DNA from 2 places in the Lactobacillus sp. ESL1191 genome. Region 2 is predicted to be linked to the other one. Evidence: riboswitches for the same ligand, from Rfam matches in the RefSeq annotation. Region 2 holds a riboswitch; the other holds the start of a gene.
What was found. Region 2 has a riboswitch for thiamine pyrophosphate ahead of thiM (hydroxyethylthiazole kinase). Riboswitches for the same ligand answer to the same signal wherever they lie in the genome.

Region 1 (15,573 bases), 420 kb from region 2:
TTAAGCGCACCGACAACTAGCGGCTTCTTTCCGGCATAATCAGTGGTTAGCTGCCTGCCCAACTTGACACACATTGCATGGATGTCATCTTCGGTAAACAATTTATGATCAATAATGTTATTAATATTGTCGTTCTTCGGCATTTATCTACCCTTCACTTTAATCATCAGAATTTCTCAATAGAGTCGATTATAGCATCTTTTGGCGGAAAAGGTAGCTTGTTTGAGAGATTTTGCTGGGGGTAACTGTGCTAGAGACTAGTTTTGTTCGTCCAGCTGCGGTAGTTTTTGCTACAATGGAAGAATAAGTAATTATTCACGAGGTAAATAAAATGGAAAAAGAACAAGAAATCAAGATGCTCAAGGCTTTTTCAAATGCTAATGCAACTTCAGGTTTTGAGGAAGAATTTGTTAAGTTATTTAATGAAAGCGTCAAGGATAGCGCTGATGTCAAGGTCGATGGGATGCTCAACGTGTATGCTGCCAAGAAGGAGAATCAGGCGGGGCGCCCGCTTATTCAGCTTGATGCGCACTCTGATGCCGTCGGCTTCATCACGCAGGCGGTCAGGCCCAATGGGATGATCAAGTTTGTTCCGCTGGGCGGCTGGGTTAAGTACAATATTCCAGCCTTGCGGGTCAAAGTTAGAAACCGCCAGGGTGACTATGTACCAGGTGTTGTTGCTACCAAGCCACCTCACTTTATGACTGAAGCGGAGCGCAATAATGTGCCTGATGTTGCAGACATGTCGATTGACGTTGGGTCAAGTTCGCGGGCGGAAACTATTAACGACTACCAGATTGATACAGGTTGTCCGATCTTTGTTGATGTCGAGTGCGAATATAATGAAAAGTCGGGTTTGTTCTTTGGTAAGGACTTTGACGACCGCTTTGGAGCAGCTGCCATGGTTGCAATTCTTGATCAGTTAAAAGGTGAAGAAACCAACTTTAACCTGGTTGGCGCTCTTTCCAGTCAAGAAGAAGTAGGCTTGCGCGGTGCGTATGTCACTGCTAGGGCGGTTAAGCCGGACCTCGCCATTGTGCTGGAATCATGCCCAGCAGATGATACCTTTACTCCTGAATGGTTGTCACAAACTGGCTTAAAGCGGGGCCCCATGCTACGGGATATGGATACTTCCTTTTTACCGAATCCAAAATTTCAACAGTATGCCTGCGACTTGGCCGATCAAAATCACATCCCGTATACGCGTTCAGTTCGTACTGGGGGTGGACAAGATGGGGCAGCTATCTACTATGAAAACGGGGCGCCGACCATTGTGATTGGGATACCTGTGCGCTATGAACATTCACCATATTGTTTTAGTGCCTACCAAGACTTCAGGGCTGCTGTTGAGCTGGCGGTTGCGCTTATTCGCGATTTAACTGCGGAAAAGTTGGCCAGTTTTACTGAATTCTAAATTAGTTAATAACGGCTAACCGGTCAATTTGGGCAGTCATCTTGTCTGGTATGTGATATACTAAGTAAATAATTAAAAGTCACTAGGGGTGCGTCAATTAGCTGAGAAATACCCTCTGAACCTGAACAGGACAATACCTGCGTAAGGGAAGTGTTTATGATCGATAAATGCGTACTCCTAATGAAATAACTAAGTTAGGAGTATTTTTATGTTTACCAGATCATCAAAATGGAATGTTAAAGCGGTTATTCTGATTGCATTAATCGGCATAATTATGGGCGTAATCTACACTTATGGCTTCAATTGGGCCTTCAACTTGATCAAGCTGGCTCTTTTGCCAACCGGTTTTGCTCCGGTAACCGATGCGATCTTTACCGGTCTTTGGCTACTGGCTGGACCTTTAGCGATGTATTTTGTGCCGACCCCTGGTTCAGGAATGGTTGGTGAAGCGCTAGCAGCAATTGTCGAGATGGCGATTGGCGGCCAGTGGGGTGCGATTACGGTTTTACAAGGCCTGATACAAGGAGCTAGTAATGAAATCGGCTTCTTTCCGCGCAAGCGTCGCTACCAGCAATTTTCTTGGCAGAGTGTCTTAACCGGCGCCTTCTTTGCTGGACTTGGAACTTTCATTCCGACGTATTTTTTATACGGTTGGAGTAAGTTTAGTCTTCAGTTACAAGTGGCGATGTTTGTCGCAACCATGATTTCTGCCATTGTGTTTGACGGGATCTTGGTTAAGTTAATTACTAACTTGTTTGACCAGGCGCTGAAGCCCAAAATTGCTAGTGAATAAAGGCCTAGGATAAAAATAATAGTTTAGACAAAAAGTCTGATAAATCACGGTAAAACGTTGATTTAGCAGACTTTTTACTTATGAAATGAAATTAATTAAAATTTTTGCTGGATCAAGTATCTAGTAAAGCAAAGACTTAAATATGAAAAATAAAATATTTTAAAATGATAAAATTAAATTTTTAATTGACAAAAATGATTAAATTATATAATATAAATTCATAACACGAAAGCGCTTATCTGTTATTTGTTTAAAAATCAGGTTATTAAGGAGGACATTATGAAAAAGAATGTTTTAAAACGGATAATCGTTGCCTCAAGTTTAGTTTTAGGTCTTGCTGGTTCGGTCAATGTCATGGCTGATACGATAAATCAATCAAAAAATGGACAAGAAACTTATGCTACGGCTCCTAGAGTTCAAGCGATTAAGTCCTATACATATGATACTTATGCTACTGCTAGAGGACAATTTAATAAACGTGCGTACAATTTTATTTTGGTGCCACCATCAGCGCGGCAAACTGGCTATAACGATTATTTTGTCAGCTATCGAGGCGGTAAAGGTACCTGGAACCGTGTATATTCTTATTCGGGAGGATATTAGGTTAGGGTCGGTATAGGTTAATTTTTAGTATTTAAAGCAATTGGAGCTGTTAGATTTAAAATCATCTAGCAGCTCTTTGTTAATCTAATAAGGAAGTGGCCCAGATGTCGTATTTCAAATTGCAGTTTAAACGGACGCTCAAAAGCAAATTCACTTGGCTTAGCCTATTGGCCATTCTATTGAGCTGCTTCTATTTTTGGAAACAAAATTATCATCTTAATAAGTCAGATAGTCATGAACTTGTTACAGCCCGGAATAACTTGGCTATCCAAAAGGGCAACATCAAGTATTATCAAAAAGAACTAAAAAAGGGCAAAGTCGAAAAGAAAAATAAGCAACAGCTTCACAAAGATCTTAAAGAAAATCAGACTTTAGCTAGGGAAAACCAGACGCTGATTAAGTCACTTGAGACCAAGGACTGGCAGCGCGCCTATGCGATCTTGATTAAGCAAGCAAAATCTGGGTTAAATGATGCTAAGCGTAATAATGGTAGTGATTATTCACTAGCTTTGTTAAAGCGAGATTTATGTCAATTGCAGCTTCTAGCTAAGCAACATTTGGCCATGGAAAATGAACATTTCCCTATTCAGGGCGGCTTCTTTGTCCTTTTTATGATGCAAGAAGTTTTGCCCCCACTTACTATTTTGGCGGCGATTTTTATTTTAACTAAGCTATATTCAGCTGGTTATTATGAACGAATGAGATTGGGTAATTTATTACCCCAAAAGCAACTTGTCTTTACCGAATTTACTACAGGATTAATGATTACTTTTGCTTATTTTCTCTTGATCTTCTTATTGGTTTTTCTTCTTCCCAGTATCTTTTTTGGAACTGGCAACTTGAATTATCCGATTACGGGGATGAATCCAGGCGCTAAGGAATACACTTTTACGCCGATGTATCAGCTCTTTTTGCCGATTTTAGGCATAGCGTTCTTAAGTTTTGCCTTTATTACTGGGGCCGTCCTACTTATCGTACAGCTGCTTAAAAATCGCCTGCTGGCTTTATTTGCTGCTGTACTTTTACTGGGTGGTGGCATGATATTACCCCAATATGTGGTTGCTGTCCGTAATCTTGCGCAATTTTTACCCACGAGCTACTTCTTTGCCTTACAGCCAGTAGACGGCATGTTTGGTATCAGTAATGCCTACGTGTTCACAGACGAAAGTCAACTTGTTACTTATCCGCAAGTCAACTTTAGCAATGGGCTAATTGTTTTAATAATAGGAACAGCGGTACTGTTATTTTTAAACCAGCTGCTTGCTAAGAGAATTCAAGCAGGGAGGAAAATAAAATGATTGAAATAAAAGATTTAAGTCTGACGCTGCGCGAACCAATTCTTAAAGATGCCAATTTTTCTTTTCAGGAGGGGTCAATCTATCTGTTGCATGCCCTCAACGGCACTGGCAAAACAAGTGTCTTGCGAACGATGGTTAACTTAATTGCCCCCAACTCTGGTCAAGTTTTGTTTGATGGTCAAAAGTTTGCTCAGGTTAAGCAGCAGGTTTTTTATTTGGAAACGTCTGACTGGTTTGACAAGAATCTCTCGGGACTGGATTACTTGAAATTTGTTAAAAGTGAATGGCAATCAGAGCAAGATTTGAATTCGGCAATTGAGCGCTGGGAGATGGGCAGCTACATTAAAACTCCTATCAGGAAGTATTCACTAGGGATGAAGCAGAAGCTTTTGGTTGCTCTTTATAGGGTAAGCGATGCTAAGTACTTGTTGATGGATGAAATCAACAATGGTTTGGATGCAGATAGCCGGCAAGTACTATATCAAGAGTTGTCAGCCTGTGCTTATCAAAGGAAGTTAATTATTATGGCTTCACACTACCAAGACGAAGTGGAGAATATTGTCGATGAAACGGTGACCTTGGACCATCGTCAGTTGATTAGGGGGTAAGATTATGGCCTATTTCAAGTTGCAGTTTAAGAAGGTTATCAAGAGTAGCTTGACTTGGCTTATTCTGAGCGTGGTGCTGTTAGGTGCCGGACTTGTTTTGACTTATAATGCTGTTAGCGGCGACCAATCTTCGATTAGAACAGAAGTAACTCGGGAACTAGATCGTAAGAAACAGGTCCAGTCCAAACTGTCCGGAGATAACAAGCAAGTTAAAAAAGATCGTGCTATCTTAACAGCTTTGAACCAAAGAAACTGGCAGCTGGTCTACCGAATGATGATTAAGCGGAATAGGGAGCAAGTGGCAGGGATAAAAATTGGCGGAGAAAAGTATAGGCAAGATACTTTACAAAAAAACCACCGTTTGCAAGCTCTTTTGCGGGCAAACGTACCTGAAGAAGACGAGCAAAGGCCTAAGCGTGGGTTTTTATTTCTATTCAAGTTGCTGGAAGGCTATTTACCTGCTTTGATCACTGTAATGCTTTGTTTTGTTTTGAGTAATTTATTTGCAGCCAAGTACGTTGACCAGTTAAATCGTGATAATATACTACCCAGTAGAAATATTTTGGCTCTGGACCTGATTCTGGGTCTTTTAGTAGCCAGTGGTTTAACGTTAGTAGTTGGATTGCTTATTTTTGGCGTTAGCAGTCTACTTTTTGGCCCTGGTTCACTTGCTTATCCTATATCTGGTGTTATGCTACCTAAGTTGCAAGCCCAGTATTTACCATTATCTCATTGGCTGGCGCAGACATTAACTTTAACTGCTTTGGTAGGAATTTTCATCGTGTTCTTAATTCTATTTTTGGCGCAAGTTACACGTAATCAGCTAAGCTGCCTCTTCTTAGCGCTAGTTCTACTTTTGGGTGGCGCTATTTTACCCCTGATTTTGCAATCGGCGTCAAAAGAGGTGGGCCATTTACAAACTTCAATAGTACGATATTTGCCATCAACTTATCTCTTCTCTGCCCAGGTGGTGACAGGTAAGTGGGGAACGAATTTAGAAGATCCACAGATTAACTTTGCTGTTGGTTGTCAAGTTTTGGTCAGCGCGATTGCTATACTGGCAATCTTAAATCTAGTGTGGCCTAAAGTTGAAAGTCGAATTGTTAAGCATATAAACTAGTAATTAACAGCATATTTGTAGGTGCAATTATTAAATTTAGCAATATATAATGAAAAGAGCCCTGAAAGCTGTTGACTTTCAGAGCTCTTTGCGTGCCGGTTTACTTAATGTTTTCGCTTAAAACGGCATGTACTTTAGTGGTCAACATATCGATGGCCACATCGTTGGCACCGCCTTCGGGGATGATAATATCGGCATAGCGCTTGGTTGGTTCGATAAACTGATGATACATTGGCTTGACGGTGCCAAGATATTGTTCAATGACCGAATCAAGCGACCGCCCCCGTTCTTTAATATCACGTTCGAGCCGCCTAATAAAGCGAATATCGTCATCGGTGTCAACGTAGACTTTAATGTCCATCAAATTGCGAATATCTGCGCTAGCTAAAACTAAAATTCCTTCTAAAATGATTATCTCGGCAGGTTCAACGTGAATAGTGTCGGTGCTTCTAGTGTGCTTTTTGAAGTCGTAAACCGGCATTTCAATAGCTTGATATTCAAGTAATGATCTCAGCTGCTGCTTAAGTAGCTCTACATCAAACGCATCTGGATGATCGTAATTGATATTCATTCGGATGTTCATCGGGATGCCAGTGTTATCCTTGTAATAGGAATCCTGCGTCATGATTAAAACGTGTTCATTTTCTTGCATTTGCTCAACTATTTTGCGGGCAATGGTGGTTTTACCACTACCAGAACCACCGGTAATACCGATCACGACCGGTTTTTCGAGTTTAGACATGTTGACACTCCTTTTTATCAATAAACATTTTACTTTACTTTCCCACTAATTACCAACGTATAGGGTAAAAAGTAATTTGTTAATTAGGATTTAGGGTTTAACCTTCATCATATTTTTTATATCATTAATTTGTGAGAACAATAACTTGAGTTATCAACTAGGTGGAAAAAATGAATTATAATCTAATGCCAGTTAAATATTTTATTGATGTGGTTCAGACACATGGCTTTATTTCTGCGGCTAAACGGAATTATGTTTCTGAAACTGCTGTAAGTTCGGCCATTAAGAAGCTTGAAAGCGACCTCGGTCAAAAACTAATTAACCGCTCTAACGGAAAATTTGCTCTAACCCCGGTAGGAGAGGAATTTTACTGGCGTGCCGTTGAGGTGGTTAACTTATATAGCGAGATTTGGCATCATCCCAACTTTGATCCTAAGCGGATCCTACGGGTACATTTTTTGCCTGGATTTGAAAATGAGGCAGCCAGGTTAGTGGCAAAACTGCCTCAGGAGTACGAATTTAATTTTGATGAAGAAAATATTGATATGGGTATCCGGCGATTGATTAATGGTAATTTTGATCTTTTGGTTGGTTTTGAACTAGCTTTTGCGGGCAACACGAAGATTGCTTGTCTGCCTTTAAGAACAATTGGATTTGACGTAATACTAAATCAGCATGAACTTGCTGATCGAAACGAAGATGTTAAAGGTCTTGCAAGAACGAGTACGATTTATCTGGAAAATTGGAATTCGACAGGAATTATGAACATTCAACGGGCAATGTTAGAAAGCTATCAGCAAAACGACTGGGCGTATCAACAAATCGAAGAAGTAAATAACTTTGCTGCCGCCGCCCTCAATGTCAATTTTAAGGGTGGGATAGCACTAATCCCAGATTCATTTATTCTTCCTATTCAATGCACGAATGTGTACCGCTGTTCACCAGCTCACTTGAAGCAAGCTTTTAAAATTGTGCTTGGAATGTCTAGTTCTGTTTCGGAAGATTTTAGAAAAATTATTAAACGGGCGATAACTTAAAGTTGTTGCCAGCAACTTTAATGTGTTAGCGCTTTCTTGTAAAGTGTTTTAGAATTCAATTGTAATGAAAATCACAAGATTAAAGAAAGGAAAATTACAGTGGATTCTATCTCTACTAGTGTTGTTGTTGTTGGGTCAGGTTCATCAGGCATTTCTGCCAGTTTTGAACTTTATCAGCAAAAGATTCCGTTTGTGCTCTTAGAAAAAGGTAACAAAGTAGGAGGTGCTGGAAAGTTTGGTGCTCATGGGGTTTTTGCGATTGATTCGAATGAGCAGAAAGACCGCAAGGTTGAATATGGGTACCGTGAAGCTTTTAGCGATTTAACAGCTTATAGTCACTACTTTGTTAATGGCGAACTATTAGCTCGTTTTTTGAAACGATCGGGTGCAAATATTGACCGCCTGGCTAAGATGGGCTTGCCGGTAACAGTGGAACAAAGTGAACAAAGAGCCCATTTGGATGATCCAGAAGTTTATCACAAGTTCAATAACTTCAGTGAAAAGATGGCCAACTGGGATAAATTGCCGGCAACTTTTGAAGCAGCTGGTAACAAGGTAATGTTGGAAACGGCAGCGGTCGACCTGGATTATGCTAACGGCTTAAAGGCCGTAATTGCTGAGGATAAGAACGGTCAGCGGACCAGAATTGAAGCTAAAAAAGTTATTTTTGCAGATGGTGGATACTGTGGCAATGAGGAGATGCTCAAAGCCAGATACTCAGATGCTGCTGAACTGCTGAATCTGGGTGAACGAAAGTCTGATGGAACAGGCATTAGGCTAGTTCATGAGTTGGGCGGCGACTGGCGTCATAGTCCAGCGTTGTTTGCTCATGGCTGTGCTCCAAGCAGAAACATTAATCCGATGAAACGTAACAGTGCAGTTGAAGCATTAACAAACCTGCCACTCTTATGGCTTGATCAAACTGCTAATCGTTTTGTTAATGAGGATGTTGTTTATGACTTTGCAATGTGGGGTAATGCTGCACATAATGTGCAGGGTAAATACTACGTACTACTCGATCAGCCAACGCTTGATACCTTTGCTAGGTCTAAGGTTGACCTTGAAGATACATTTGAGCGGCAGTTTTGTGAAGTGGGTGAAGAACCAAGCACGACGGTTGGGCCACTGCCACATATTCAGCAGGACTTCGACCAGGCTGTTGTAACTGGTGAGGTGGTCAAGGCTGCTAGCTTGGAGGAACTGGCTCAAAAACTAGACTTACCAGTGAAATCACTAAGCAGGAGCGTCGCTGCCTATAACGAGGCCGTTGACCAAAAAGATGACCAGACTTTTCTCAAACCGACAAAAGAGCTATTATTTGGTATTCATGAGGGTCCATACTATGCCATTGTTGAACACTGTGCAATCTTAGGGACACTGGATGGTGTGAACGTTGACCGTAACTGTCAACCCGTAAAAGAAAATGGTCGACCAATTAAGGATATCTACATTGTTGGTAATAATGTTAACGGTTTATACTCAGATGGTTATCCGAGTTACGAAGGGATTGCCAACGGTTTTGCCTTTGTATCGGGTTGGATTGCAGCCGAAGAAGCAGTTAAAAGTTTGAACTGAGAGGACAAAAAGATGTTAAAAGGAAAAGTTGCAGTGATTACAGGCGCTGCCCAAGGAATCGGTTTGGCAATTAGCGAAGAATTTGCTAAGCAAGGTAGTGACGTGGTGTTAACGGACTATAACGACGAGGTGATAACAATTGCAGCCAAGTTGAACGACCAGTACGGTGGTAGGATTACCGGCTTAGTCTTAAATGTCATGGAGACAGAAAGTATCAAAAATGGACTAAATAAAATTGTTGCTGATTTTGGCAAGATTGATTATGTAATGAACAATGCGGGTGGGGGAGTTTTAAAGCCATTTGCAGAACTAACTGATGAAGACTTTGATAAAACGGTTAACCTGGATTTGCGTGGTACCTTCTTGTGCATGCGGGAAGAGATCAAACTCTTCTTAAAGCAAGGTTACGGTTCGATTGTAAACACGAGCGCTCTAGGTAGTATTTACAACCCAGGTGGAATGGGTGCATACAATGCGGCCAAAAATGGTATTATCGGAATGACTCAAGCGGCTGCTATCGACTATGCGGACAAGCATATTCGGGTTAACAGTGTAGCACCAGGTCTCACTAAGACGCCATTAAACGAAGGTGGCTTTCTAGACAAGATTTTGCCAACTGTGCCAATGAAACGGGCTGAAACGGCGGCTGAAGTTGCCAAAGTCTTTGTTTTTGTTGCAAGTCAGGCTACTTTTATGACAGGCCAAACCATTCTAAGTGATGGTGGGGTGTCTGTTGGTTTGAAGTAGGAGGTCCCTGATGTTTCCTCAACAAACAAAATACGATTTGGTAATTGTTGGTGCTGGCCTTGCTGGCTTGGCGGCTGCAGTTAGTGCTGGTGAACAGCATTTGCGCACATTAGTTTTGGAAAAAGGTCGGACAATTGGCGGTGATGGTAACTACGTCGAAGGCGCGATGGGAGTTGATAGTTTTTTACAAAAAAAACAAGGTATTAAGATAGATCCAATTGAACTTCTACAAGACGAACTAAATTATTCCCACTATGAGGCCAGTGCACCGCACTTAAGCAAGTATATTAGCCAAAGCGGTCAGGCGATTGACTGGCTTCACGACTTGGGGGTTGAGTTTAGTAAGGTAGGACCACAGGGAAAAAGTTGGCCAACTATCCATACTTTTGCTGGTGGTGGTCATGCAGTGGTTCAAAAGTTATTGCAAAAAGCCCAGGATTTAGGTGCGGAAATCGTCACCAGTGTCAGTGCACAAAAGATCTTGCAAGAAAATGGGCACATTGCCGGGCTCTTAATGCAAAGTGAGGCCACGGGGCAAGAAAGAGAAGTTGCTGTAAGCAAAGTGATTCTGACAACAGGAGGGTACGTTGATAATCTAGAATTAGTTAAGCAACGGATCCCCTTTACGGCCCGCTTATTGTCAGTTAGTGATGGCAAATCAACGGGTGATGGTATGAAACTTGCTTGGCAGGCTGGTGCCGAACACTATCAAATGGGCGCAATCCAGTATGGCGGCGGTGCAATTCTGGACCAGACCAGGCCCGCTTATGTTCACATGCCGGCGCAATTGGCGGCGGCTGCTACGCAAGAAGCAATCTTGTGGGTTAATGAGCGTGGTGAACGTTTTGTTAATGAGGACGTTAATGACAATATGTGTCATGCTGGTAGCGCCATATTGACTCAGTCTCGCACTTTTTCAATTTTGGATCAGGCTGCAATTGATCACTTAACAAATGTTGGTCTTTTTAAAGAAGTAGGAAATTCGCCTGTTTCGCCAGATAAGTTTGTACATTTAAAAGAGGAAATTGAGCGTGATTTAACCAATAAAGAAAAGTACCTGACTAAGGCGGATTCGCTGTCTGAATTAGCTGAAAAGCTCAGTCTACCAGCTCTGCAAGCCACAATTAAGCGCTATAATCGTTTGTCCCAGGAGCAGCAAGATACTGACTTTGGTAAGGCTGAACAATATTTGACACCGCTTAGAACTGGTCCCTACTATGCAGTTGAACTCGGTGTTGGTATGGCTTGTGCTATTGGAGGCATTCGAGTAGACGACGACAACCGGGTACTGAACAGCTATGGTTATCCGCTTGATGGTTTGTATGCTGCCGGTAACGATGCTGCCGGAATGTTGGTTGGGGATACTTATGCGGTCACGCTGCCAGGTAGTACAGCCGGTTATGCTATTTTTTCGGGTCGTAATGCAGTGCAACATATTGGTAAAACGGTGAGGCAACTTTAATGGGAACAGTAAATAAAGCATACGTTGTCAAAACTAGGACTGGTGTTTTGGCAGTCAGCATGATTGGTATGGCTGCCTTAGCCATCACACCGTCATATGCGGCAATTGCCAAAACATTTGCGCTAAATAATACTAGTGTACAAATGCTGACTTCCTTACCTAACTTATTTATGATGGTAGCCGGGATTATCATTGGCAAGTTAACAGCAAGTAAGATAAACCTGAAAACGTTAACTATCTTTTCAATTCTGTTAGTCATGGTAGGTGGGTTGCTACCATTGGCTTTTCATCATTCCTTTCCTTTTTTGATTTTTTGCTCTTGCTTGGTTGGACTGGGTCAGGGTGCTTGTACTAATCTAACTCAGGTACTGATCTCACAAATTTTACCAAAAGAGGAACGGGCAGCGACGATGGGCCTTTCGACCACGTTTATCAATATTGGTGGAGTTGTTTTCATTATGGGTGGTGGCCAGTTAGCAGCAATGAGTAGCTGGATTAATAACTATTGGATTTACCTATTTTCACTATTGATTTTGTTAGTCGTCTTGGTCTTGCTCCCATTCAATCCGAAAGAGCTGAACCAGGGTAGTAAAAGTTCTGCCACAAGTAAAATAAAACTAAATAAATATGTCTTTTATTGCGCATTTTGGGCCTTTCTAACTATGTTGTTGAATAATGTCTTAAACAACAATATTTCTTTGTTTGTAGTAGAGGAAAATCTAGGTGCTACTTCACAAGCTGCACTTACTTCAACAATCTCACTAGTTGGTGGAATGCTGTGCGGTTTGCTAGTTGGTTTCATTGGTAAAAAATGCAAATTTTCATCAATTGCTCTTTCATTCCTACTATACGGGCTGGCCTACTTACTAATTGGTCTGTTTCATTCACTATTAATTGTCTTTGTGGGCAGTTTCTTAGTTGGTGCGGCGATGAGTATTGCGATGGGACAGTTCCCGTATCTGATTTCGATTGTGGTTGATGATCATAGTGTTTCAATGGCACTGGGAGTTTATGTTGCGATATACTCAATTGGCGGTGTAATTAGCCCCTTGGTTATTAATCCATTAACTAATATTGTAAAAAATGTTGGCCTGAATGTTTTTTCTGCTAGTGGCATTTTAGCCATTGTAATTGGCTGTCTTTGTTTGCTAGTAAAGTTTCAAGCGAGGTTGGTCGAGCACTCATTAGGTTAAAAAGAATAGTTGTTTTAAAAAATTCCGTTTTTGCTTAAAGCAAAAACGTTTTTTTGTATTTAAGGAAATGTTTATAAAAAGATTGACATATTAAATGAAAGCGATTACTATTAATCTGGTACCAAAAAAATAAAATTTATCACTAATTAATGTTTATTTTAGCTAATTTAAACGACTATTATCTTAAAAAAGAACCATATAATTATTTTAAAGAACCAATTAAAGCGAGACCATGGAATATAAGGAAAGATCAGCTGCAATCCAAGCGCAGGAATATTTAGAACAACTAATTAAGTTCAACCATAAAAGCAAGGTATTGCCGTCACAAAGGGAAGTTGCAGAGCAGCTTAATATTAGTCGCAACGCCGTTATGCACGCACTAGAATGGCTAAAGAGTGAGGACCAGGTTGCAGTTAAAGAGCGCACGGGCATAGCTGCTAATTCCAAAATTGATATTAACATGCTTGGTATGGAGTCAATGACTGCCGAATTGAAAACTAAGTCCGTAACAATAAGGCATTTATCAACCGAACTTATTTCGCCCACACCAGTCTTAAGGAAGTTTTTCGGTGCTGAGGTTGAGCAATTAATCAAAATTAGCCGGGTCAGACTAACTGCTGGTGTTCCGTTGACGTATGAGATAGCTTATTTTGATCAAAGTCGATTTGCCAAATTGGCCACAACGGACTTTACTGATCGTCCCTTATATGAATTTCTGAACCAGCAATACGGAATCAAGCCAGCGTACGGGCAAGAAACGATTACCTGTGTTTTAGCCGATCAAAGAACTAGTGAAATTTTAACAGTGCAGGAAGGAACGCCCTTATATCAAGTACAAAGCTACAACTACCAATCAGATGATACCCCTTTGGAAACTACAGACCAATATTTGATTGGGAGTCGCTTTAAGTATCATTTTAAGGCTAATAGTATTTATGATTACCGCGAGGATTAATCATGTTATTTAAAGAAATATATACCGACTTGAACCGAAAGATAAAGGCAAAAGAGTATCCTCCTGGCAGTACGTTGCCAACGGAAATAGAACTTCAACACATTTATCAGGTTAGTCGTACAACGGTTCGTAAGGCAATTGACCAGTTGGTGGCAGAAAACCAGGTTGTGCGCAAAAAAGGAAGTGGTATTTTCGTTGCACCAACGATTTCAAAACAAAACATCTTAGAGATGACGGGCATCATTAAACCGCCATACCTTGAATCTTCGGATCGGGTGAAATTTAAAGATAGTTATCTAAGACTAGTGGGCCCATATTATGCTGATCTGTTTAAGATCAACACTAATGATCTTTTGTATGATATTTCTTTCTTAACGGCAATTGCAGGAAAGTTAACCAGTGAAAGATTATTGTTGCCTTTAGACCAATTCCCTGATTTTGATCCTGCTTGTTTAAAGGTTACGCCAATAATTGAGGTAGTTAACGCGGGCAAGTTAAAGCCAGCAGATGTTTTTCAAGATTTTCAATTAATCAAGGCAACAGATGAGCTTAGTAAGCAACTTGGTGTGGCGGAACAGGGACCGGTCTTTAAAATAACGAACCTTTTTTCAACTAAAGAGGGCAAAATTGTAGCTGTTGAGTACAGGCTACAAGATGCTTTAACTACTAAGTACTCAATTGATTTTAGTTAATGGAGGAAAAATAATGATTAAACTTGTCAGAGTGGATCACCGTCTTGTTCACGGTCAGGTGGCTGTTTCCTGGTTTAATAGTTTGGATGTTAATACGATCTTCGTGGTAAACGATGATGTCGCTAAGGATGATTTTCGTAAATCGGCTATCAGGTTAGCCAAACCGGAAAATGCCAAATTGGTCATGAAATCTGTCGCTGACAGTATTAAGGCAATTAATTCTGGTGTGACAGATAAGTATAAGATGTTGGTTGTTGTAGAGTCAGTTGCAGATGCAGTTAAATTGCTTAAAGGTACTACAGATGAAATTAAGGGTATAAACCTAGGTGGTACTAAGCCCCGTGAAGGAACTAAGAATTATTCTAAAACAATTAATTTGACTGCTGCAGAAGCCAATCAATTAGCTGAATTGCAGGAAACAGGCGTTGATGTTTGGATTCAGCAGGTTCCGAGCGAAGAGCGGCAAGAATTTCATAAATAAAATGGGAGCTGAGTTATGAATGTTTATTTAACCGCAATTATTTTAGCTTTAATTGCGATGATGGGAAATGGTGAGTACTTTTTAGGGTCATCGATGTTATCAAGACCGCTAGTAACGTGTACGTTAACTGGGCTGGTATTAGGAAACTTGCAGCAGGGAATTATCATGGGTGCAACGCTGGAACTGGCCTTTGTGGGGTCGTTCTCAATTGGCGCTGCGATTCCACCAGAGATTATCTCTGGTAGTGTATTAGGAACTGCCTTTGCGATTGGAGCAGGTAAGAGTACAGCAGTTGCCTTAACTTTAGGTATTCCAATTGCGTCGTTAGTACTAGTGATTAAAAACCTTTGCTTTATTTTTATTTTGCCATACTTTGTACACCATGCCGATAAGTATGCCGCAGCAGGCGATGGCAGTGGAGTAAGTCGAATGAATGTCCTGGGTGGTTTTTTATCGGTTAACTTACCAATTGGACTGGTCGTTGGTATTTCTTATGTATTAGGAAGTCCAGTAATTAAGGGCATCCTAGGTGTGATTCCGCAATTTGTGATTAATGGGTTAGGGATTGCCACCGGTTTGTTGCCGGCCTATGGATTTGCGCTCTTGATGAAGATGATGATTAACAAAAATAATGTCACCTTCTTTATTATTGGTTTTGCCTTAGCAGTTTACCTCAAGCTGTCTGTTACCGGAGTTGCTATTTTTGGAGCTTGTCTAGCCCTGATTTTAACCGGTTATTCAGCTTTTAAGGGTAAGCCGATAGTAAATGGAGTATCAGGTACGAACAAAACAGAAGTGAATACTGGTCAAGGAGGCATTGATTATGAAGATGAAGAATTCTAAGTTACTTACC
Region 2 (15,573 bases):
CGCGGACAAACCCGATTAAGATTGCTGATATCCAAAAAATTAACCTTGTTTGCAGGGATAACTACCTTTACCAGCAATATCTCAAGCAGAAATAGAGGTGAATTAGCTTGAAAATTATGAGAAAAGATTGGAATACCTACTTAAATAAGGATATTCTCTTAGAAGTCTATGGCAAATTTGATACAAATGGCACCTGTATGCATGGTTATCTGCTTGCTGAACTCGATCAATACTATATTTTCCAAATCATTAATTGCGATTATGGTAGTGTAGATAGCTATGTTCTCTACAAAAAAGATGAAATTGAATATATCAAATGCGCTAATCGTTCTACCAAATTATTTACTTTTTATGTTGACTATCTCAAAGCGCACAACCAGTTCGATCCGCTAAATTTACAAAAGGTGTATGATACTGTGCCTAAGGACAACATTTATACAATTCTAGAATACTGCCGTGACCACAACTTTTATGTTACGATTGAAGCCTCAGAAGATGACTACATCGAAAACGGTAAAATCGTTGCTGTTGATTCTGATCAAATAACTATTGACCAAAAAGAGTATGGCAAAGACCATGGATGGACGGAGGAGAGCTCCGACCCTCAACTTGAAATTGACACCATTCAAACGTTAGATATTGTCAACCGGGAAAATTATCTTTACCAACAATATGTCAAACAGAAGTTGCTAACTGATTAACTTCAGCATAGCGAAAGAAAGACTGCAACTGCAGTCTTTCTTTTTTAATTATTACGCTTTAATTATTCCAAATACAGCTGGCGCAATTTAGCTAAATCTTCCGTGCTAAAGCCCAGAGTCTTGGTAAAGAAACTCGCAAAGTCGCCCCAACCGCCACGGATGGTCTCCGTAATACCAAGAATAGCGTCCCCCTCACCTCTAGTAAGGTTCATCTGCGCAATCATTCGGGAAATTTCATCATTGCTCGGCAACTGGCGGGAGGCTGCAAAGTCATAGAGCTTATTAGTTAGCAAATAGTCCCTAGCAATCGTATCATCATCCACGCCCAGGGCCATCAAGATTAAGGCCGAAACCATCCCCGTCCGATCTTTACCGGCGCTGCAGTGATAGACTAAGGCCTGATCTTGCGGCAAATTCAGCAATTCGGTAAAAATCTCCGCGAACATCTTTCGACTGTGGGAGTTAAGCAGGGTCTGTTGGTAGATGCGCCCAATAAAGTTACCGCTTAAGTCTGGAATATGGTGGATCAAACGGTATATCCGGTGGTCGTTTTGACTATCATCCGCCTTTTCGGAGTAGACTGGCACATCAACGAGGCGAGCATCAGGCCAGAGCATATCAGGCGCAGAGTGTTTTTCATATTGCGAGCGCAAGTCACAATCAACTGTAACCCGGAGCTCTACTAGCTTATCCTGGTCAGTTGACGTTAGTCTACTGAGTGAATCTGACCGGTAAATCTTATTCCACTTAACTGCCTGACCAGCTTCATTCTGGTAGCCGCCAACATCCCTAAAGTTTAGCGGACCGTCCATCTTAACAATGCGATCATGTGCCATCTTACTCACCCCTCATACTTTTATTATCTCACTTATCGGTCTGGTCGCGGGCAAATAATTGGGTTGCCTTGACTGCGCTTTTCCAACCTTGGTACAGGTGGTCACGCTCGGCTGAACCCATCTTGCTCTCAAAGGTCTTACCAATTACAAAAATATCTTTTAACTCGTCAACATTTTTCCAGTAGCCGGTCGCTAGTCCGGCCAAAAAGGCTGCACCCATTGAGGTCGTCTCGAGTGTTTTTGACCGCTCGATTTTAATTCCTAAAATATCGGCTTGAAACTGCAACAGATAATCATTGTTGGACGCACCACCATCAACCCGCAAGGTCGGAATTTTAATACCTGAATCGTCTTGCATCGTGTCAACTACATCCCGCGTTTGATAGGCCAGAGACTGCAACGTGGCCTTGATGAAGTCATTCTTACTTGTGCCGCGGGTAATCCCAAAAACCGCCCCTCGCGCTTCTGAGTCCCAATACGGTGCACCCAGTCCGGTAAAAGCAGGAACAACAAAGACCTCGTCTGCAGACTTGGACGCGGCGGCAGCCCTTTCCGATTCTGCGGCTGTTTTGATCATCTGCATCGAATCACGCAACCACTGCACAGCACTACCTGAGACAAAGATTGACCCCTCAAGCGCATAAGAAATATGACCGTTAATGCCGTAAGCAATCGTAGTTAATAGGTTGTTGTCCGATTCGGTCGGCTCCTCGCCAGTGTTCATTACAATGAAAGAACCTGTTCCATAAGTGTTTTTGACCATGCCCTTCTTCAGCGCAAGCTGGCCAACCAAGGCTGCTTGCTGATCGCCCGCAATACCGCAAATAGGTACTTTTCCCCCAAAAAAGGTATAGGCTCTGGTATAACCATAGACTTCCGAACTGGACTTAACCTCTGGTAGCATTTGCGCCGGAATATTGAGCAAGTTGAGGATATCTTCATCCCACTTTAGCTCATGAATATTAAAGAGCATTGTTCTTGAAGCATTGGTGTAGTCCGTAACGTGGACCTCACCGTCAGTTAACTTCCATAGTAGCCAGCTGTCAATTGTCCCAAAGAGCAGTTCACCCTGCTCAGCTCGCTCTTGCGCGCCCTCAACATGGTCTAAAATCCAGCGAATCTTGGTCGCACTAAAATACGGGTCGATGATCAAGCCCGTTTTTTTATGGATCAGGTCGCTATGACCGGCCGCCTTAAGTTGCTCAGCCAGATCTGTCGTTTGCCGGGACTGCCAAACAATTGCATTATAAATCGGTTTACCCGTTTTCTTATCCCAGATGACGGTTGTTTCTCGTTGGTTGGTAATGCCGATCCCTTGGATCTGCTCAGGACGAATACCTGAATTAATAATTGCATTAGCAATAGTGGTTTGAACTGCGTGCCAAATCTCTTCGGCCCTGTGCTCAACCCAGCCCGGCTCAGGGAAATACTGCGGAAATTCCCGTTGGGCTGAGGCAACCTTGTGGCCTTGATGATCAATGATCATTGCCCGCGTAGAGGTAGTCCCCTCGTCAATTGCCATAATGTAGTTTTTCGCCATAATGTTTCCCTTCTAAGAAAGCGATTCATAATAATTTTACTATTTAGCCCTACTTTTACAAGAAATAATTATCTCATTGCACTTATTTACGTTATACTAAGGCATAATGTATACCTTAAAAGGAGGACTATTAGTGAAAAAAGAAATTATTGCCTTGACAATTGCCGGCAATGACAGTGACGGCAGCGCTGGCATGACGGCTGACCTACATTCATTTTATGCCCGACAAGTTTACGGAATGGGCCTGCTAACCGCTGCTGTTGCTGGCAATACAACCGGCATCTTTGCTCAAGAGGTAATGCCAATCCCCTTTATTCAAAAACAATTCGACGTACTCAACGAGGACTTCAAAATCAACGCACTGAAGACCGGAATGCTAGCCAACCAAGAGGTAATTGCCTGTGTTGCTAGCAACCTACAAAAGTACCAGATGGGCAAGATTGTCCTTGATCCGGTCATCATGACCAAGCATGGCGATACGTTGCTCGATGACGATGCCTACCAGGCCTTTTTGGATGACTTACTGCCCCTAGCCGACATCATCACGCCGAATTTCTATGAGCAACAAAAGTTAACCGGCCTCGAACTCATTGACAAGGACGAAATTCACCAGGGGGCTAAGAAGTTGCAGGCCATGGGGGCTAAAAACGTGCTGATGAAGGGCCGCCATGACGACAAAACCCAAAATCAGGTAACCGATATCCTGCTAGCAGCAGATGGTCAATTTTATGAATTTACTAAGCCTTTCATTAACACCGACCGCATCAACGGCACCGGTGATACCTTATCAGCCGTGATTGCAGCTGAGCTGGCCAAGGGGAACACAATTATCGATAGTATCAAGATTGCCAAGAAGTTCACGTATGAGGCCATTGCCCATCCGATTGAAGTTGGGTCTATGTATGGCCCAATTAACCATTTTGCCGCTCAGCAAGATACAAAATAATTATCTTTTGCCCATGGCCAACCTTTAAGCTATACTTTAACAAGATATTAGAGGCAGGTGCATAATGGCAGACAAGACAATTAAAATTGCTTACTTATACGAAGATCTAATGAATACTTACGGCGATTCCGGTGATGTCAAGATTATTCAGTTTTGGCTAAAAAAACAGGGCTATTCAAGTCAGGTTGCCAATATTTCTTTGGGCGACCCGTTTAACGCCTTTGATTATGACTTTGTCTTCTTCGGAGGCGGCCAAGACTTTGAACAAACCGTGGTAGCAAAAGACTTGCCGCGCCACAAGGAAACCTTGAGCGCCTACATCAAGGCAGGTCGACCAATGCTTGGTGTTTGCGGTGGCTACCAACTGGTAGGCACATATTACAAGACCAACTCCGGGGTTACCATTAAGGGTTTAGACATCCTGCCCTTCCATACAGTCTTCAAGGCCGACAAGCGGATGATTGGAGACACTCGCTATCTGAGTGAATGGGGCGAAGTCACGGCCTTTGAAAATCACTCTGGCCAGACCTACTTCGACGACCAAGACTTATTGGAACCGCTGGGCAAGATGATTGCAGGCTACGGCAATAACCCGCAAGATGGAGTTGAGGGACTACGCTACCGCAATTTCATCGGAACTTATTCGCATGGGCCGCTCCTTAAAAACCGCAACGTGGCTACTGCCATCAGCAAGATGATCTTGTCCTGGCATGAAGAACGGATTAGCACCAAGTAAGTATGAAACTAAGCGGAAATAGTCAACTTTAGAGGCGGCTGTTTCCGCTTTTTTGACAGTTTTGGGGAATCCTTAAGTAAGCAACCATTACGATAAGCTGTTATAGTAAAGTAAATATTCCATGATTTGACTATAGTCAAAGGAGATCTTATGAAAGTTTTTGTAGTTGGGGCTAGCGGCCGGGTAGGCCAAGAATTATGTCAAGCATTAGTTAAACGCGGCCATCAAGTTACTGCTGGTGCCCGTCACTTTGACTCCCTCAAGGAATTGCAACTGACGAAAGTACCACTCGACCTCCACGCACCGGCTGACGAAATCGCAGACAAAATTGGTCAGCAAGATGCCCTTTACTTTGTCGCCGGATCCCGCGGCAGCGACGTCTTAGAGATTGATACCTACGGTGCCATTAAAACGATGCAAGCGGCGCAACTCAACCATATTAGCCGCTATATCATGCTTAGTGGTTATGGTTCTTTAAACCCAAGCTTTTGGGAGGAGAATACTATCCGTGAATACTACTTAGGCAAGTACTTGGCCGACAACTGGCTAATCCATCAAACCGACTTGGATTACACCATCTTACAGCCGGGTAGTCTTACCGAAACACCGGCAACTGGGACAGTTGCCCTAAATGTTCAAGCAGCTGGTAATAATTCAATTAGCGATGTTGCCCGTGTCCTTGCTGCAATTCCAGACCACGACAACTTGATTAACAAAGTAATCCCCATGCATGAAGGAACTATTCCGATTGATGAAGCGCTAGCGCAAATTTAGTCAAAAGACCGCAATTCAACATTAGTGGGTTGCGGTCTTTTGGTGTTTTATGCTTTAACTTAATAATTTGCCATCTTCTAAGCAACTATATCAAAGGGACTTAATCTGGTCACTTCAGCTACTAACAGGCTGAGGGGCTCTTGTATTTGTATCAGCACATTACTTTTCAGGTGTTAGTTCCAGTCCTCTTCTTCATAGGCCATTTGCCAAAACTGCAATTCATAGTAGCTGCTGCGAATGAAGGCGTCCTGCATCCCTTGCCGCTCATGTTTTGTTGCCTGGTCGGCCAGCTGGTTGGTCAGGGCCAACACCTTGGCCACGTTAACTTGATACCAGTCAGCTTCATAGGTATCAATCCATTCCTGATAATAAGTAACAGGTGAATTAGTGTCAGCCAGCGATTTACCAATCTCCTGATAGAGCCAATAACAAGGTACGATGGCCGCCACTGCCGGACCAAGACCAGCCGTTGCTAAAGTTTGATACAAGTGATTAACATAAGCATAGGCCGTCGGCGCAATCGGTGTCTTTAATACTTCTTCCGACGTGATTGCTAATTCTTGAAAAAATTGTTCACGTACCTTGATTTCCGTATCCCTTAAGTCCTGGGCTCGTGCCCGCACGAAGTCAGCTAACTGCTGGTCCTCAGCCGTTGCCGCAATTAGTTGGTGGAACTTGGTGAACTCGTCTAAATAATACCGATCCTGCAACAAATAAAAACGAAACTTCTCCAGTGGCAGTTCCCCGCTCGCTAACTCTTTGACAAAGGGGTGATCCTGGCTTTTTTGCCATAAACTACTAGTCGCCGCCTGTAATTGGTCCGTAAATTCTGCCATCATCTTTTCTCCTTGCTCCTAATGGCTTCAGTTTACGCCAGTCTGCCTTTTGGGGCAATCTTTGACTGCTAGCGCATTTAACTCGACTACAACAAGGAATAGTTCAAATTTTACCGTCCAAATTCATTGTTGACAACGTTTACAGCAAGACCTATAATATCTAGTATAAAAGGTGTGTTACCGATTAAATTTGGGCATTAACCTATCTTTTGATGTACGAGTACTTCCAGAAGGTAGGTTTTTTCTTTGCCTTAATCAGAATGAGTGGTGATTAGGAACTACAGGTAACGGAGAGCAGATTTTTACAAAATGGCATGTGACCCCTTGCCACATAAGTGAATAATCATTAATTTGGTGTGTTACTGATTCGATCAGGCATTAACCCGTTAATTGTGATTGCTAGGATTTATTGCAAATTTTAGTCTTTTGCTTTGACGGGTTTTTATTATTTAGGAGGAAAAAATGGCTTACGAAGAATTAAGCAAGCAAATTTTGGAAAATGTTGGGGGAGAACAAAATATTAAGACCGCCTGGCATTGTGCAACTAGACTTAGATTTATTTTAAAAGACGAAAGTAAAGCTAATAAGGCAGCTATTGAGGCCTTGGATGGTGTCGTTACGGTGGTGCAGGCCGGTGGACAATACCAAGTTGTAATTGGTAACAACGTAGGCGAGGTTTACGATGCGCTGATCGCCCAGGTGCCACGGCTTGGTGCCGGTGATGAAGCAGAAACTGTTGCCGGAGATAAAAAGAAATTGACTGCTAAAGGCGCCTTTGATGCTTTTGTCAGTTTTATTTCCGGATCGTTTACGCCATTTTTAGGTGCAATGGCCGGTGCCGGTATCTTAAAGGGCTTACTTTCGCTGTTTGTCGTTCTACATTGGATGACGCCAAATACTGGTGCTTACCAGGTTTGGTACGCAGCCGCTGACGGCATTTTCTACTTCCTGCCAATTGTTTTAGCATTTACTGCCGCAAAGCAGTTGAAGGTCAACCAGTTTGTTACGGTTTCAATCGCTGCGGCGCTAGTATATCCAACAATGGTTGCACTTACTTCCGCCAAAACCGCCATTAACTTTTTTGGGATTCCAATTATTCCAACCACTTATACCAGTACGGTAATTCCCATCTTGTTGGTTGTTTTCTTACAAAAATATTTAGAACCACTATTTAACAAGTTTTGGCATGAATCGGTGCGCAATATTTTGACCCCACTCTGCGTATTAATGATTTTAGTGCCCTTAACTTTTATCGTAGTAGGACCGATTAGTACTGCTATCAGTAATGCCCTAGCCAACCTGGTGCTCTTCTTATACAAGAATACCAGAATTATCTCCGGTTTCGTTTTAGGCGGTTTCTGGGAAGTCTTCGTGATTTTTGGGGTCCACTGGGCATTTGTACCAGTCATGATGAACAATTTGACTAAATGGGGTTATGACCCGTTAGTTCCAATTCTATTACCTGCTGTTTTAGCCCAAGCTGGTGCTGCCTTCGCCGTCTTTTTAAAAACTAAAGATGAAAAAATGAAGGGTTTAGCAGGTTCAAACACTATTACCTCAATTTTCGGAATTACTGAACCAACTGTTTACGGTATCACTTTAAAAATGAAAAAGCCTTTCTACTGCGCAACGATTGCGGGTGGTATTGGCGGTGCAATTGTGGCCGCTTCTGGCGTTCATGCTAATACGGTTGGCTTAGTCAGCGTTTTAACGATTCCAACCTTTATTAGTAAAGGTTTTGGCATCTCTTTAATCGGTGACGTTGTAGCCTTTGTTTTGGCCACCATTTTCACTTTGCTATGGGGCGGCATTAACGATCAGCCTCAAACAGCAGCTGTTGCTGCCGCAGCACCACAAACAAAAACTAGTGGACAAGCAAAAGCAACGCTACAAACTAGAGCAGAAACTTTAGTAAGTCCCTTAACTGGCCAGGTTATTCCGTTAACAGATATTAAAGATGAAGTCTTTTCTTCTGGTGCGATGGGTAAGGGTGTTGCGATTGAACCTAGTGTAGGTGAAGTTGTGGCACCAGCTGATGCCACAGTTCAAATGGTCTTTCCAACCGGTCATGCGATTGGCTTATTAACCGATAATGGTGCCGAACTTTTAATTCACATTGGCATGGATACCGTTCAAATGGATGGCAAAGGCTTCGAAACGCTGGTGAAGAAAGATGACCAGGTTAAGGCTGGCCAACCACTGGTTAAATTTAACATCAAAGAAATTAAAGCAGCTGGCTTAAAAACAACCACTCCAATTGTCGTCACTAATAGCAAAAATTATCATGAAGTTAACGTAATGGCTAAAAATGAAGTTAAGCAAAACGAGCTATTGTTAGATTTGGAATAAAGTTTTAGCCAGAAAGTACATTTTGATAAATGTGAACTGCAAAATTAGAACAACTTAATAAGTTTTAACTGAGGACTAACTCCTGCTGCACATCAGGAGTTAGTCCTTTTGTGATTGGCAGTAGCCTATGAAAAGCAGTAACCCAACCTAGTTGTTGCCAACCGCTTTCAAAGTCGTTATAATGAAAGTGTTAACACGAGGGGTGCCTTTTAGGCTGAGATGAAAGTTAAGTTCAGACCCTTTGAACCTGTAAGCTAATTCTTGCGTAGGAACGTGTCAAATACGATTATGCTTTGACACCAATGTGTCAAAGCTTTTTTATTTGCTTGAAGCTAGGTTTGGGTACTTCTCTGCTTTTTCAAGGAGAAAAAATATGCAGATAGATATGCTTAATAAGGTACGCGGACAAAATCCCGTAGTTTTAAACGTGGCCAATTTCGTTACCGTTCAAGACGTCGCCAACGCCCTAAATGCAATTGGGGCATCCCCCATCATGAGTAAAGAAGTCGCTGAAGCTGAGGAAATGGTCAAGATGGCCGGTAGTGTGACCATAAACTTGGGTACACTAACTAAAGAACAGGTTATCCAAATGCGCACTATTGGGACCCTGGCCAACCAGTTCCACAAGCCCGTGGTGCTTGATCCCGTTGCTGTTGGTGCTGTTCACTACCGTTTAGAAACTGCCCTGGACCTACTAGAATCATTCCCAGTCAGCATTATTCGCGGCAATGCAGGCGAAATCGCTGCTCTTGGGAGCTTTGACTGGAAGGCCCACGGAATCGATGCAGGAACCGGTTCTGGCAACCTGGACCAAATTACTAAGCAAACGGCGACTAAGTTCCACTCTGTGGTCATTGTCAGTGGGGCCACTGATACAATCAGTGACGGTAAAACAGTTGCACACATCTATAATGGTACTCCGCTCTTTCAAGCTCATGTTGGTTCCGGGGATATGCTGTCCAGTATTGTCGCAGCCTTTGCGGCCGTCTGTGACGACCCCTATGCAGCAGCACAAGCGGCCACATTGATTTTTGCCGCTACCGGCGAAAAATTAGCCCTAGATCAACCAACTCTGGGTCCTGGAACTTTTGGAAGTCATTTGATGGACTACCTAAATAAGCTTCAAACCACTGACTTTGACCAAATCGCACGTTTTGATTAAGGAGAATTATCATGAATGACCAAGTCAATTCCTTTCCCCAAGTGCTTACTATTGCTGGCACTGATTCAGGTGGTGGTGCCGGCATCATGGCAGATCTTAAAACCTTTCAGATGCAGCGGGTCTTTGGCACCGCAGTGGTCGTCGCTGTGACCGCTCAGAATACACTAGGCGTGCAGGACTCTTACTTAATGCCACTCGACATGGTGGATGAACAGTTTGCTGCTTTAGCCGCTGACTTTAAGATTCGCGCGTGCAAGACCGGCATGCTGGGCGATGCTAATCATGTCCACCAAGTTGCCCTCAACCTGCAAAAATACAATTTTGGACCTGTGACCGTTGACCCAGTGATGGTAGCCAAGGGCGGCGCGCCATTATTGGAGCCAGCTGCAGTAGCCACGGTCAAGGACGAACTGCTACCGCTGGCCAACCTAGTGACACCTAATCTACCCGAAGCAGAGGTTCTAACGGGACTTAGAGCCGAAAGTGAGGCCCAGTATCCTGATCTAGCCCACAGCCTGCAAGAGCTGGGCGCCCAAAACGTCTTAATTAAAGGTGGTCACGCTAGTCATAACACTGTTCGGGATTATGCCCTGCTTAGCAATGGCTCAAGCTTTTGGGTCAGCAGTCCGCGCAAGCAAACAGAACGCACACATGGGACCGGTGATACCCTAGCAGCGGCAATTACTGCTCAGCTAGCTCTGGGTCACAATCTACAAGATGCAATCGAAAGCGCCAAGAAATACGTCAGCCGGACAATTGAGCAAACTATCCAGGTTGGCCACGGGCATGGACCACTTAACCACTGGGCCAAGTAAAAGGAGAAACTATGCAAAAATTCAATTCCCAGTTGTTACGCGCTTACTTTATTTGTGGATCTCAAGATGTCCCTGCCGGCAAAACACTACCAGGACTAGTTGAAGAAGCCTTAAAAGCTGGTATTACCGCCTACCAATTTCGTGACAAGGGGCCCGGATCAACTTTGGCGGCCGCAGCACGTCTACCGCTGGCTCGCCAATTACATGAGCTCTGCCAGCAATATCACGTGCCTTTCTTTGTTGATGATGACGTAGACTTAGCCCGAGCAATTGGTGCCGAAGGTATCCACGTGGGACAAAGCGATGAGGTCATCGAGCAGGTTGTCGCAGCAGTTCACGAGCAAATGATGGTCGGTTATTCTTGTTCAACCCCGGCTGAAATCATTCAAGGCGACCACATAGGTGGCATCGATTATTACGGTAGTGGGCCGATTTTTGCCACCCAATCTAAAGACGACGCCGATCCCGAAATCGGCCTTAGTGGCCTGACCCAGTTAGTGGAACAAACGAACCGGCCGATTGTTGCCATTGGCGGTATCACCGTAGAGAGCCTTCCTGCCATTGCGCAAACCGGCGCAGCCGGTGCCTCAGTCATTTCGATGATTGCCAGTAGCACCAACATCAAGCAAACAGTGCAGGCCATGCTCGCTGCTCCGTGGAATAACTAATTCCGTTTAAGTCCTTAAATACACTTACACCAAAAACCCAGCTTCAAGTTGAAAGCTGGGTTCTTTTGGACTCGTTTGCTTAGTCTTTTTATAAACAAGCCAATTTGGTTAAAGTTCGAATCATTTGTGCCACAAAGCCTGATTCATTATCATACCAGGCATAAGCCTTAACAACCTGACTGCCCGCAGGACCATTGGCAATCTGGGTAATTGTGGGGTCAAAAATTGAGCCAAATTCTGTACCAATAATATCCGACGAAACAATTTCATCATCATTATAACCAAAGGATACGTTATCAATGGTGTGTTTTTTTATGCTGTCATTAAAGCTACTTACCGTCACAGGCTGCTGCAAAACGACTACTAATTCTGTTAATGAACCAGTAATTACTGGGAGCCGCTGAGCAATTCCCGTCAGCTTACCTTGCAATTCAGGAATTACTAATCCAATAGCCTTAGCTGCACCAGTTGAATGCGGAATAATATTCTGTGCAGCAGCGCGGGCATTACGCATGTTGTCATTACGATCTGGACTATCTTGTAACATTTGCGATGTCGTATAAGCATGGAAAGTCGTCATTGTTCCCGTTTGGATACCAAACTCATCGTTCATTGCCTTAGCAAGAGGAGCCAGACAATTGGTCGTACATGACCCTGCTGAAACAATCTGGTCATCGGCAGCCAGAATGTCATCATTGACATTATAGACAATCGTCTTAATATTTCCGGCCGGAGCAGAAATGAGGACTTTTTTTACACCAGCTTTCAAATGCGCTTGCGCCCGTTCCTTAGAGGTATAGAAACCAGTACATTCTAACACTACTTCTACTCCATCATTTTGAACCCAGGGAATATTCTGTGCATCTGCCTCCGCATAAACGGGAATTTTTTTGCCATCAATTACAATACCATCTTTAGTCGCTTCAACATCGTGATCAAACTTGCCATGTGCGGTATCATATTTTAACAAATGTGCAAGCATTGCTGGTGAAGTTAAATCATTGATGGCAACAAGTTCAAGATCGTCATTACCCACTTCATACATGCGCCGTAAAGCTAAACGACCAATCCGGCCAAAACCATTAATTCCTATTTTCTTTGTCATCATTATTTTTCTCCTTTAATATTTATTGATAGGCCAAGTATATGACCTTCAAGCTGTTGTGCATAATTCAAAATCATGATTGTGTTATCATCTTTAAAGATAGGAGAAAAAATGAATTTTAACGACCTTAGTATTTATCAAACCATTTATGAAACACAGTCGCTAAACAAGGCTGCAAAAGAACTAGGTTACTCCCAATCCAACCTTACTGCACGTTTGCAGGCGTTGGAAAAGGAATTAAATACTCCACTCTTTATTAGATCCAATTCGGGTATTCGTCCAACTACAAATGGGGAGCAAGTTTATAAATTTACTGTATCTGCCCTGCACAATCTCGACGCACTCAAGGACAAACTAGCTGACCGCCAGCCTCAAATGCTTTCTTCAGAACTCCTCTTTGACTACCTACTCAATCAGAAAGATAACTTTCTACTTGACCATTATGATGTAACCATTAAAAAGACTGATCAATTTCAAGACATTCTGGCTCGTAAAGAATTCGATGTGGTTTTATCCTTTACACCGACTACACTGCCAAACTATTCTTTAGTCAAGGAAGACCAGCTTACAGCAACTTTTTTACAAGGAAAGCCGTCAATTAATAGCAAGCTACCAATTGCAATTAATTCTGACTATTCCTGTCCTTTTCGCCAATTAACCTGTAAATTGTTTCCCAACCAGAATGATCTGATTGAAATTGATTCTTTAGAAATGATTTTGCAACTGGTCAAGCAACAACGGGCAATTGCCTTGTTGCCATGTCATTTGATTAATGAACAACTGGTTCAGGCTAGCCCAAAAAGATGGTCTATCCCCTACTATCATTATCGCAACCAGCTATAATAGCTTGCAGAAGTTACCTTCAAACATGGATCAAATAAAACTGTTTTGAACAAAGCTTATAAGCTATCATGGTCATGGCAATAAAAAAGGCAGTTTAAAAACTGCCCCCTCTTTCTGATAAATGAAAAACGTATCTATGAATTATATTTATCAGTTCATCATACGTAGTATATGGTTTTGCATACATGTGTGCCAAAGCATCGCAGCTTTTGTGGGCACTTTCTACTCCCTTCGCTTCACCAGCCTTTTCTATTACATGCTGCTTGAAGTTAGTGCGGCTGATGTCTTGACTTTTTCTACTTATGAAATCAACCATTTTGTCTGCTACCGAGATGGCATTATTTAAAATGACTGCTTGCATTTTAGGTTCGACTTTATCCAGTTTTTTCCGTTTTCTGTCCAATGTGCAATGTAATCAATTGTATAATCGTGGTTATCAATACCTAGATTTTTAGCTACTAAACTAAGAAGTTAATTGGCTTTGCAATGCTCTCTTTGGTCGGATTAACGTGCAACTGTGCGTGGCCTATTTCGTGCATAAGCGTTGTAGCAGCTTTCTTTAAATTCCTGTTGAAGACTTAATTCAATTAAATTACAGTGACTCTGGTAAATTTTAACTGAAGATGAACAATTAGTGTTAAATCTTCACCATCAATATTCGGAATTTTTGTCGTATTCAGAAAAAAAGAGTTTTCATTCGCGCACTTGATTTTCAAATGTATTCAATTACGCACATGCTACTGGATCTCAAAAACGCAAAAGTAATTGATAGTAATGGAAATGATATTACTAATTTCGAATAATAGAGTTTTGGCTTATTAAATAATTTGTTTGCTTATAAATCGTATATAATTAGTTTTTATTTTTGCGCTGCTCGATCGGGATTAGAGTAATATGTCCCCTCAGTAAACTTAACAATTACAAAATCTTGTCCCAAATTAGGGAATCCTGTTTGATATGGACTAGCGAGATCGACTCCATTTAACATTTAATCACGCTCCATTGCAGCCTTAGATTGATAGTCAGTGTCAGAAACAAAGCCCAGTGTATCAGGTAAAGTAGCATCTGTAGTCGTCTGCGTCTGATTGTAAGCCTGTTGGACTAAGCCAGCCGCCACATTCTTGTCTAAGGGAACTTTTAACTGCTTCGCCTGATTTACTAATGTTTCCGTTGCTGCCTGCTTCTTGTCGCTGCCAGCCTTATCTGTCTTAGTAGCTTCATTATTGACCAAGACCTGCGCTATCTTATACCAAACATCTAGTTTATCTGCCAGTGGCTTATCATGCTTTTGAATATATGGATAAATACCAACAAACAGGAATGCAATTATGACCACCATTGTACTCAATAACTGTAGCGTAGACGTTAAATTATTCATCAAAATCACCTTTTTTCTCTGCAGCATTCAGTTGTGCTGCTTTTAATTTACGTATTTCTTCTTTTAAACGATCAATTTCATTTTCATCGGCGCGAAATTTATTGCGATAATATTTCACATCATTAAATAATCGTTCTCGCTCTTCTTCATCAGCGTCACGCTTTGCCTTTACTTGCCACTGATAGAAGTTGATCAGCATCGAAACAAGTCCACCAAAGGCAGTTGAAGTTAGCAGAATCAATAAGTTCTTATTCATTGTGCGGACTCCTCCTTGCTTTTTAGGTTAGATATAAAAAGGGTCTCACCAGCAAACAAGCTGTATGAGACTCTTTTATTTATAGCTCATTCCAAGAAATTTCATAGATTCTGCTATGCAACGTTGTGTTTGTCTTTTCATCATGATACGAAACGGTTAAGTAAACATCATTGGTTCCAATTACTTGAATGCTTTCAAATTCCGTAACAAAACCAGGTCGTTCTAAAACGGCAGTACGATTGCCATCAGGATTATCAGCATCTAAATTAATTTCTTCCCAATAACCAACATTCCCTTCAACTTTATATGGAATTTTTACAATTTTACGTAATTGAGCAACATATTTCTTCTTGTCATCATCATATTCAGGTGAGTATTCACTCGAAATATAAATATTCTTACCATTATCTATATCGAAGCCTTGAATAGAGCCAACAGTAGAAGTAAATCCATTAATTTTAAATGCATAATAGCAAGTAAAAGTATCGAGCGGGAAATTTGTACCTTTTGCACTATTATTAAAGGCCGAATTGATATCTGGCAACCAATAGAAGCCAAAATGAGCTGCTCCAGCCTTATCAATAGTGGCAATCATTAGCCAGTGATAATTAGGAGAGACCGCAGCTTC

Region 1: another riboswitch for thiamine pyrophosphate. It lies ahead of ACSYSN_RS01830 (ECF transporter S component); the one in region 2 lies ahead of thiM (hydroxyethylthiazole kinase).

What each region holds. Positions count from the first base shown of each region.
Region 1 is NZ_CP196365.1:318,442-334,014, forward strand. Features, by position in the region: gene hpt (hypoxanthine phosphoribosyltransferase) at 1-143, opposite strand, end outside; gene ACSYSN_RS01825 (M42 family metallopeptidase) at 332-1,414, shown strand; TPP riboswitch at 1,489-1,580, shown strand; gene ACSYSN_RS01830 (ECF transporter S component) at 1,623-2,207, shown strand; gene ACSYSN_RS01835 (hypothetical protein) at 2,487-2,810, shown strand; gene ACSYSN_RS01840 (hypothetical protein) at 2,915-4,108, shown strand; gene ACSYSN_RS01845 (ATP-binding cassette domain-containing protein) at 4,105-4,716, shown strand; gene ACSYSN_RS01850 (hypothetical protein) at 4,721-5,836, shown strand; gene udk (uridine kinase) at 5,937-6,578, opposite strand; gene ACSYSN_RS01860 (LysR family transcriptional regulator) at 6,749-7,615, shown strand; gene ACSYSN_RS01865 (FAD-binding protein) at 7,715-9,190, shown strand; gene ACSYSN_RS01870 (SDR family NAD(P)-dependent oxidoreductase) at 9,203-9,937, shown strand; gene vprA (vinyl phenol reductase) at 9,948-11,399, shown strand; gene ACSYSN_RS01880 (MFS transporter) at 11,399-12,592, shown strand; gene ACSYSN_RS01885 (GntR family transcriptional regulator) at 12,825-13,547, shown strand; gene ACSYSN_RS01890 (GntR family transcriptional regulator) at 13,550-14,239, shown strand; gene ACSYSN_RS01895 (PTS sugar transporter subunit IIB) at 14,253-14,720, shown strand; gene ACSYSN_RS01900 (PTS mannose/fructose/sorbose/N-acetylgalactosamine transporter subunit IIC) at 14,736-15,563, shown strand; gene ACSYSN_RS01905 (PTS system mannose/fructose/sorbose family transporter subunit IID) at 15,544-15,573, shown strand, end outside.
Region 2 is NZ_CP196365.1:1,466,723-1,482,295, forward strand. Features, by position in the region: gene ACSYSN_RS07290 (hypothetical protein) at 1-95, shown strand, start outside; gene ACSYSN_RS07295 (hypothetical protein) at 108-701, shown strand; gene ACSYSN_RS07300 (tyrosine-protein phosphatase) at 764-1,537, opposite strand; gene glpK (glycerol kinase GlpK) at 1,566-3,077, opposite strand; gene thiD (bifunctional hydroxymethylpyrimidine kinase/phosphomethylpyrimidine kinase) at 3,271-4,023, shown strand; gene ACSYSN_RS07315 (type 1 glutamine amidotransferase) at 4,088-4,759, shown strand; gene ACSYSN_RS07320 (NAD(P)H-binding protein) at 4,910-5,533, shown strand; gene tenA (thiaminase II) at 5,707-6,372, opposite strand; gene ACSYSN_RS07330 (beta-glucoside-specific PTS transporter subunit IIABC) at 6,832-8,718, shown strand; TPP riboswitch at 8,907-9,007, shown strand; gene thiM (hydroxyethylthiazole kinase) at 9,092-9,880, shown strand; gene thiD (bifunctional hydroxymethylpyrimidine kinase/phosphomethylpyrimidine kinase) at 9,892-10,695, shown strand; gene thiE (thiamine phosphate synthase) at 10,707-11,363, shown strand; gene gap (type I glyceraldehyde-3-phosphate dehydrogenase) at 11,452-12,468, opposite strand; gene ACSYSN_RS07355 (LysR family transcriptional regulator) at 12,580-13,311, shown strand; gene ACSYSN_RS07360 (hypothetical protein) at 13,406-13,672, opposite strand; gene ACSYSN_RS07365 (hypothetical protein) at 14,171-14,299, opposite strand; gene ACSYSN_RS07370 (hypothetical protein) at 14,300-14,689, opposite strand; gene ACSYSN_RS07375 (hypothetical protein) at 14,682-14,945, opposite strand; gene ACSYSN_RS07380 (helveticin J family class III bacteriocin) at 15,025-15,573, opposite strand, start outside.